DNA from 2 places in the Vagococcus coleopterorum genome. Region 1 is predicted to be linked to the other one. Evidence: predicted binding sites of a transcription regulator. Region 1 holds the regulator's gene; the other holds the start of a gene.

Region 1 (3,494 bases):
AGAACATAAATGAACCAATCGGCCGTTTAGGATCTTTTAATCCACTACGACTGCGTCTAATTGCTTTTGAGACAGCCACAACTGCTTCTTCCTGACCAACCACACGTTTATGTAGTTCGGATTCTAATTCTATTAATTTTTTAGCATCTTTCTTTTCAAGTTGCTTCAGTGGGATTGCCGTCCATTCTGACAAAACTTCAGCAATATCTTCAGATGTTACTTCAGCGTCAAATATTTCACTTGCATTAGCATCTTCAGTTATCGCACTTTCTAATTTCTTAATCTGATTTTTTTCTTTTAGCCTCATGCTTGCAGCAAGTTCAAAATCTTGATTTAAAATAGCATTATTTTTATCTTGTTTAATCTGACTCAGCTTATCTTCTAACTTGGTAATTGGAGAAACTTTTTCTTTACTATTAATGCGAACTTTCGCAGCCGCCTCATCTAGTAAATCAATCGCTTTATCAGGCAATTGTCTACTTGGTAAATATCTTTTAGAAAGAAATACCGCATTCTCAATAGCTTCTTTTGTAATGACAACACGATGATGCTCCTCATAACGAGATTTTAATCCCATTAAAATTTGAATGGCTTCATTTTCAGAAGGCTCTTCAACCATTATCTTTGCAAAGCGGCGTTCTAGCGCGGCATCTTTTTCAATATATTTTTGATATTCATTATTAGTTGTTGCACCAATCGTTTGAACTTCTCCTCGTGCTAAAGCGGGTTTTAAAATATTAGCAGCGTCAATCGCACCTTCTGCACCACCAGCACCTATTACCGTATGTAGTTCATCAATGAATAAAATAACATTCCCTGCATGATAAATTTCTTCAATAATATTTTTCATACGATCTTCAAACTCACCACGATATTTAGTTCCTGCAACCATTGATCCCATATCTAACATCATCAACCGTTTAGACGCTAAATTATTCGGTACATTCCCTAAGACAATATGTTGAGCTAATCCTTCTGCAATAGCCGTTTTACCAACACCTGGTTCACCAACTAATACTGGATTATTTTTAGTCCGTCTACTTAAAACTTGAATGATCCTTTTAATTTCTTGATCTCGACCAACAACCGGATCAATTTGTTCTTTTCTAGCCATTTCAGTAAGGTCTCTAGCTAAAGAATCAAGGGTTGGTGTTAAAGAATTATTCTTAGGCGTCTGTGTAGTATTTCGCTTGCCAACTTTACTATTTCTATTTTCAGTTACGCCTATTTTTTTTAAAACATATTGTCGTGTTTTAGCAATATCTAACCCAAAATTACTTAAAATTCTAGCAGCAAAAATATCAGGATCACGTAAGATACCTAAAAGAATATGTTCAGTGCCAATATTTGGTGCGCCTAATCGATTTGCTTCATCTCCTGCAAAAGCTAATATTTTTTGCGTTCTGGGAGAGTATGGTAAAAAACCAGCTACGCCCTTAACAGTTCCATAGCCAATTATTTTTTCAATTTCTTCATGTACAAAAGAAGCTGTTAATCCTGATTCACGTAAAACTTTACCTGCAATTCCATCTGGTTCTTCTATTAAACCTAATAATAAGTGTTCCGAACCAACAGCATTATGTTTATACGAGACCGTCTTCTCTTGGGCAATCATCAATACTTCTTTAGCTTTCTCAGTAAAATATTTTTTCAAAAGAATCACTCCTTGTCTTTATATGTTAATCGTTCTAGTAAAACATCAAGCATTTCTGCACGTAATTTATGATTATTCTCTAAAAGTTTATCTTCAAAAAAAGGTTCTATCAAAAACGCTTCATTTTGAGTGAGTATATCATACTCAAGAAGTTGATTTAAAATAGCCCTTGTTTCTTTTTCAGTGACTGTTTCTTCGAATATGTTTGATAACTCGCTCAACCGGTCTTCTTCTCTCAATTCTACTTTTGAAATTCTAATATAACCACCACCACCACGTTTACTGATTACCTGATAACCATGAGGAATTGTAAATCTCGTGTTTATAACATAATTAATTTGAGATGGAACGCAATTAAATATAGAGGCAACCTCAAAACGTTGAAGCTCAATCACGTTTTCTTTAGAGAGTAACTCAATTATATACTCTTCAATTAAATCAGATGTATTCATTTTGCTCATTTTTTTCACCCTTTAATCTCTGACGTTTCTTGACTTATTAATAGTATACTAATTTTTTAATATAATTGAAAGAAAAGGGAATTATGACAATAAAAAAAAGCTAAACAATGTTTAGCTTACAAAAATCGGGAAGACAGGATTCGAACCTGCGACACCTTGGTCCCAAACCAAGTACTCTACCAAGCTGAGCTACTTCCCGAAATATCATTATAAATGCACCCAAGAGGAGTCGAACCTCTAACCGCCTGATTCGTAGTCAGGTACTCTATCCAATTGAGCTATGGGTACAAGTGATTTGATCTTGATCAAACACTAATGCCGAGGACCGGAATCGAACCGGTACGGTGATTACTCACCGCAGGATTTTAAGTCCTGTGCGTCTGCCAGTTCCGCCACCCCGGCTAGAATTAACTACTGGCTTTTTGCTTCTTTCAAAACAAAAAGCGGAAGACGGGGTTCGAACCCGCGACCCCCACCTTGGCAAGGTGATGTTCTACCACTGAACTACTTCCGCGTTAACTATTTAAAATAAAAAAGAGTCTAAAACTCTTAAAATGCCGGCTAAAGGAGTTGAACCCTCGACCCTCTGATTACAAATCAGATGCTCTACCAACTGAGCTAAGCCGGCTAGATAAATGCGGGTGAAGGGACTTGAACCCCCACGCCGTTAGGCGCTAGATCCTAAATCTAGTGCGTCTGCCAATTCCGCCACACCCGCAAATTTCTTTAATGACCCGTACTGGGCTCGAACCAGTGACCCTCTGATTAAAAGTCAGATGCTCTACCAACTGAGCTAACGAGTCATATGGAGGTTAACGGGATCGAACCGCTGACCCTCTGCTTGTAAGGCAGATGCTCTCCCAGCTGAGCTAAACCTCCATGGGATAAAATAATACTAAGCGTGGCAACGTCCTACTCTCACAGGGGGAAACCCCCAACTACCATCGGCGCTAAGAAGCTTAACTACTGTGTTCGGCATGGGAACAGGTGTATCCTTCTTGCTATCGCCACCACACTTGTGATGTATTATTTTCTTTTGAGTAATTGCTCACTCAAAACTGGATAATTAAGTTTAATCAAAACATTCCTTGAATCCTACGTTTAATTCTTGGTTAAGTCCTCGACCGATTAGTACTAGTCCGCTCCATACATCACTGTACTTCCACTTCTAGCCTATCTACCTGATCGTCTCTCAGGGGTCTTACTTTCCGAAGAAATGGGAAATCTCATCTTGAGGGGGGCTTCACGCTTAGATGCTTTCAGCGTTTATCCCGTCCACACGTAGCTACCCAGCAATGCCCTTGGCAGAACAACTGGTACACCAGCGGTGTGTCCATCCCGGTCCTCTCGTACTAAGGACAGCTCCTCTCAAATTTCCT
Region 2 (3,494 bases), 560 kb from region 1:
CTCACGTTCACCTTCTACTAATTTCGTCACAGGAATTCCTGTTAGACGACCTACGACAACCGAGATTTCTTCTTCCGTTACCGCTTCTTGTAACATGCGACCTTCATTTTCGACATAGTTTTTAGCTTCTAATGTTTTCAGCTCTTCTTCCAATTGTGGAATTGTGCCATGTCTTAGGACCGCTGCTTGTTCTAAATCATAATTTGTTTCAGCTTCTTCTAAAGCATGGCGAGCTTTATCTAATTCTTCACGTTTGTTGCTGACTTGGTTGACTTCTTCTTTTTCAGTTTCCCAACGCATTTTTAAAAGATTTGTTTCTTCACGCAATTCAGCTAACTCTTCTCGCAGAATTTCTAAACGTTTTTTACTTGCATCGTCTGTTTCTTTTTTCAAGGCAGCTTCTTCAATTTCTAACTGCATCAAACGACGGATAACTTGGTCAAGTTCCGTTGGCATGGAATTCATTTCAACACGAATGGTTGCACAAGCTTCATCGACTAAGTCAATCGCTTTATCCGGTAAATAACGATCCGTGATATAGCGGTTTGATAATGTTGCAGCCGCAACTAAGGCGTTGTCATGAATATTAACACCATGGTGAATTTCAAAACGTTCTTTCAATCCACGTAAAATACTAATTGTGTCCTCAACAGTTGGTTCTTTTACTAGGACTTTTTGGAAACGACGTTCTAATGCTTTATCAGTTTCCATATATTCACGATACTCATCTAAAGTTGTAGCACCAATACAGTGCAACTCACCACGAGCTAACATTGGTTTCAGTAAGTTACCGGCGTCCATACTACCTTCTGTTTTACCGGCACCAACGATGGTATGAATCTCATCAATGAAGAGAATGATTTGACCATCACTTTTCTTCACTTCTTTCAGAACGGCTTTCAAACGTTCTTCGAATTCACCACGGTATTTAGCACCTGCGATCAAAGCACCCATGTCTAATGAAAAGATTGTTTTATTTTTTAAGTTTTCTGGCACATCTTTGCGGACAATACGTTGTGCTAGTCCCTCGATGATGGCGGTTTTACCAACACCAGGTTCCCCAATTAAGACTGGGTTATTTTTTGTTTTACGAGATAAGATACGAATCACATCACGAATTTCATCGTCACGACCAATGATTGGATCTTGTTTACCGCTCTTCACTAATTGATTTAAGTCGGTCCCGTATTTTTCTAATGCTTTATATTGTTCTTCTTGATTTTGTGATGTCACACGATCTCCTCCTCTCAAATCTTCCACAGCTTGGCGTAAACTCTTAGCGGTAAAACCTCTTGTGCTTAAGAATTTTGCTAGCGGGTAATTTTTCAACTCCATTAAAGCTAATAGGACGACTTCTGTTGCTAAGAACTCATCTTCAAAACTTTCACGGATTTTATCTGCTTCGTTTAATAGATTAAATAAATTTTGGCTAAGGCCTTGTCCGTATTGGACGTTACTTCCCGATACAACTGAAATGGCATCTAACTCTTGGTCCACTTCTTGAATCATCTCATCTACAGGTACACCTGCATCTTTATAAAATTGATAAGCAAAATGATCCGGTTGTAAAAAGATTTTCCATAAATGGCAGACGTCGATTTCTTGATGCATGCGAGTCATTGCCACTTGTTGTGCTGCACTAATTGCTTCTTGCAGCGTTGTTGTCATTTTCTCGATATTCATCCTATCGCCTCCTTAACTATATCCTTATTATATAACTTTGGTCAAAATAGGTCAAAGAATATGTTTGCATTTTTTGATCATTTGAAATAACAAAAAAAAACCACTAATCACATTAGCGGTTTGATTATATAAAACTGTCTTAAAGTATTATCCCAATAACACATTTTATACTTTAACTTCTTTCCAGTTTTCCGGACAGTTACTGATGTCCCCTATTCAGTTTCTGTAAACAGCAAGGAGTTGACCCCCTTAACCTATGTATTATAATAGCATATTTTTAAAACAGCTCATTATTCTAAAATTAATAAATTAATCAAAAAAAAATAAAACGCTAGCCAGCGTTTTATTCAAAACCTTCATCCATTAAATAACCTTCTGCTTGTTGCTTTGTTTTGAAGACTGCTTCCACAGCTCCACTTGTCATCACCACAACCCACATGTAGTTTTGGTAACGTAAAGTCAATTCATCTCCATGATTGTCACGCCACTCTTCTTCGTATCCTTCAGGAAAACCATCTTCTGTTAGACGTAAGAATTCTAAAGCTAGGTTCACTTTTTCAATAATCTGTTCTTTTGTATCGCCATGAACTGAAATGTAACCGCCCTTAGTTTCTTGTCCTGGTAAGTAACCAGCGTAAATAAAAGCATTGCCACTTTTCGGGTGTAAGAACTTCACTAAAGTTGTTTTAGGAATAGCACTTTCTTCAAAGTGATAGTTTAAACGATTCAATGAAACTGGCTGACATGTCAGCTCTTCGAAGCTATCAAAGATAGCTTTTTTTTCTTCAAATGATAACACGAGGCACCTCTTCTAGTTGATTGTCTTTTTATCGTAAAAAAATAAGGAAGTCCCTAAATCAGGGAACTTCCTTTATTATAGACTAATTACGCTTGAGATGCATTTAATTTTGCAATTTCTACGATTACAGCAGTCGCTTTTTCCATTGTTTGGACTGAAACAAACTCAAAACGTCCGTGCATGTTTTCCGCACCAGCAAAAATGTTTGGTGTTGGAATACCCATCATAGAAATTTTAGAGCCATCAGTTCCCCCACGTACAGGTTCAACTTTTGGTTCTACTCCGACAACACCCATAGCATCTTTAACTAATTCAATGATGCTCATGTCTTTAGCGATGATTTCGCCCATGTTGTAGTATTGATCGTGCATATCAACTAAGATACGTTCTTCATCGAAGTCAGCATTTAATTTAGTTGCGATAGATTTGATGAACTCTTTACGAGCTTCAAATTTTTCACGATCGTGGTCACGAATGATGTATTGCATCGTTGTTAATTCTTCGTTACCTTCAACGTGCATTAAGTGATAGAAGCCTTCATAGCCTTCTGTCATTTCTGGACATTCGTTAGCTGGAATTTCGCTGTGGAATTTATGAGCAACTTGTAAACCGTTGATCATTGTATTTTTAGCTGATCCTGGGTGAACGTTTTTACCATTAATTGTGATAACAGCTGAAGCAGCACTAAATGTTTCATAGTGTAATTCACCCACTGGGCCACCATCCATAGTGTAAGCAAAGTCAACATCGAAGCCTTCAGCATCAAAGTTATCTGCCCCAGTACCGATTTCTTCATCAGGACCGAACGCAACTTTTAATTTACCGTGTTCGATATCTGGATTCTTAACTAAGAATTCCATTGCTGTCATAATTTCAGCAATACCTGATTTGTCATCAGAACCTAATAAAGTCGATCCGTCTGTTGTAATCAACGTTTGACCTTTGTAGTTAGCAAGATTTGGGAAATCTTTAACTGTTAATTTATATTTGCCATCTTTGTCTAAGGCAATAT

Evidence for each region. Region 1 encodes CtsR, which represses protease genes until heat stress. Its sites were predicted from a motif close to TTGGTCAAAAAAGGTCAAANA; they were not measured.
Region 2: clpB (ATP-dependent chaperone ClpB) is a predicted target of CtsR. The motif match lies at 1,721-1,741, and genes of this name have one in related genera.

The regions. Positions count from the first base shown of each region.
Region 1 covers NZ_CP049886.1:467,647-471,140, reverse strand. Annotated here, with positions in the region: gene G7081_RS02375 (ATP-dependent Clp protease ATP-binding subunit) at 1-1,654, opposite strand, end outside; gene G7081_RS02370 (CtsR family transcriptional regulator) at 1,660-2,115, opposite strand; tRNA gene G7081_RS02365 (tRNA-Pro) at 2,241-2,314, opposite strand; tRNA gene G7081_RS02360 (tRNA-Arg) at 2,330-2,403, opposite strand; tRNA gene G7081_RS02355 (tRNA-Leu) at 2,432-2,517, opposite strand; tRNA gene G7081_RS02350 (tRNA-Gly) at 2,558-2,629, opposite strand; tRNA gene G7081_RS02345 (tRNA-Thr) at 2,671-2,743, opposite strand; tRNA gene G7081_RS02340 (tRNA-Leu) at 2,752-2,833, opposite strand; tRNA gene G7081_RS02335 (tRNA-Lys) at 2,846-2,918, opposite strand; tRNA gene G7081_RS02330 (tRNA-Val) at 2,922-2,994, opposite strand; rRNA gene rrf (5S ribosomal RNA) at 3,015-3,130, opposite strand; rRNA gene G7081_RS02320 (23S ribosomal RNA) at 3,224-3,494, opposite strand, start outside.
Region 2 covers NZ_CP049886.1:1,438,875-1,442,368, forward strand. Annotated here, with positions in the region: gene clpB (ATP-dependent chaperone ClpB) at 1-1,683, opposite strand, end outside; gene G7081_RS07240 (hypothetical protein) at 2,027-2,482, opposite strand; gene pepT (peptidase T) at 2,569-3,494, opposite strand, start outside.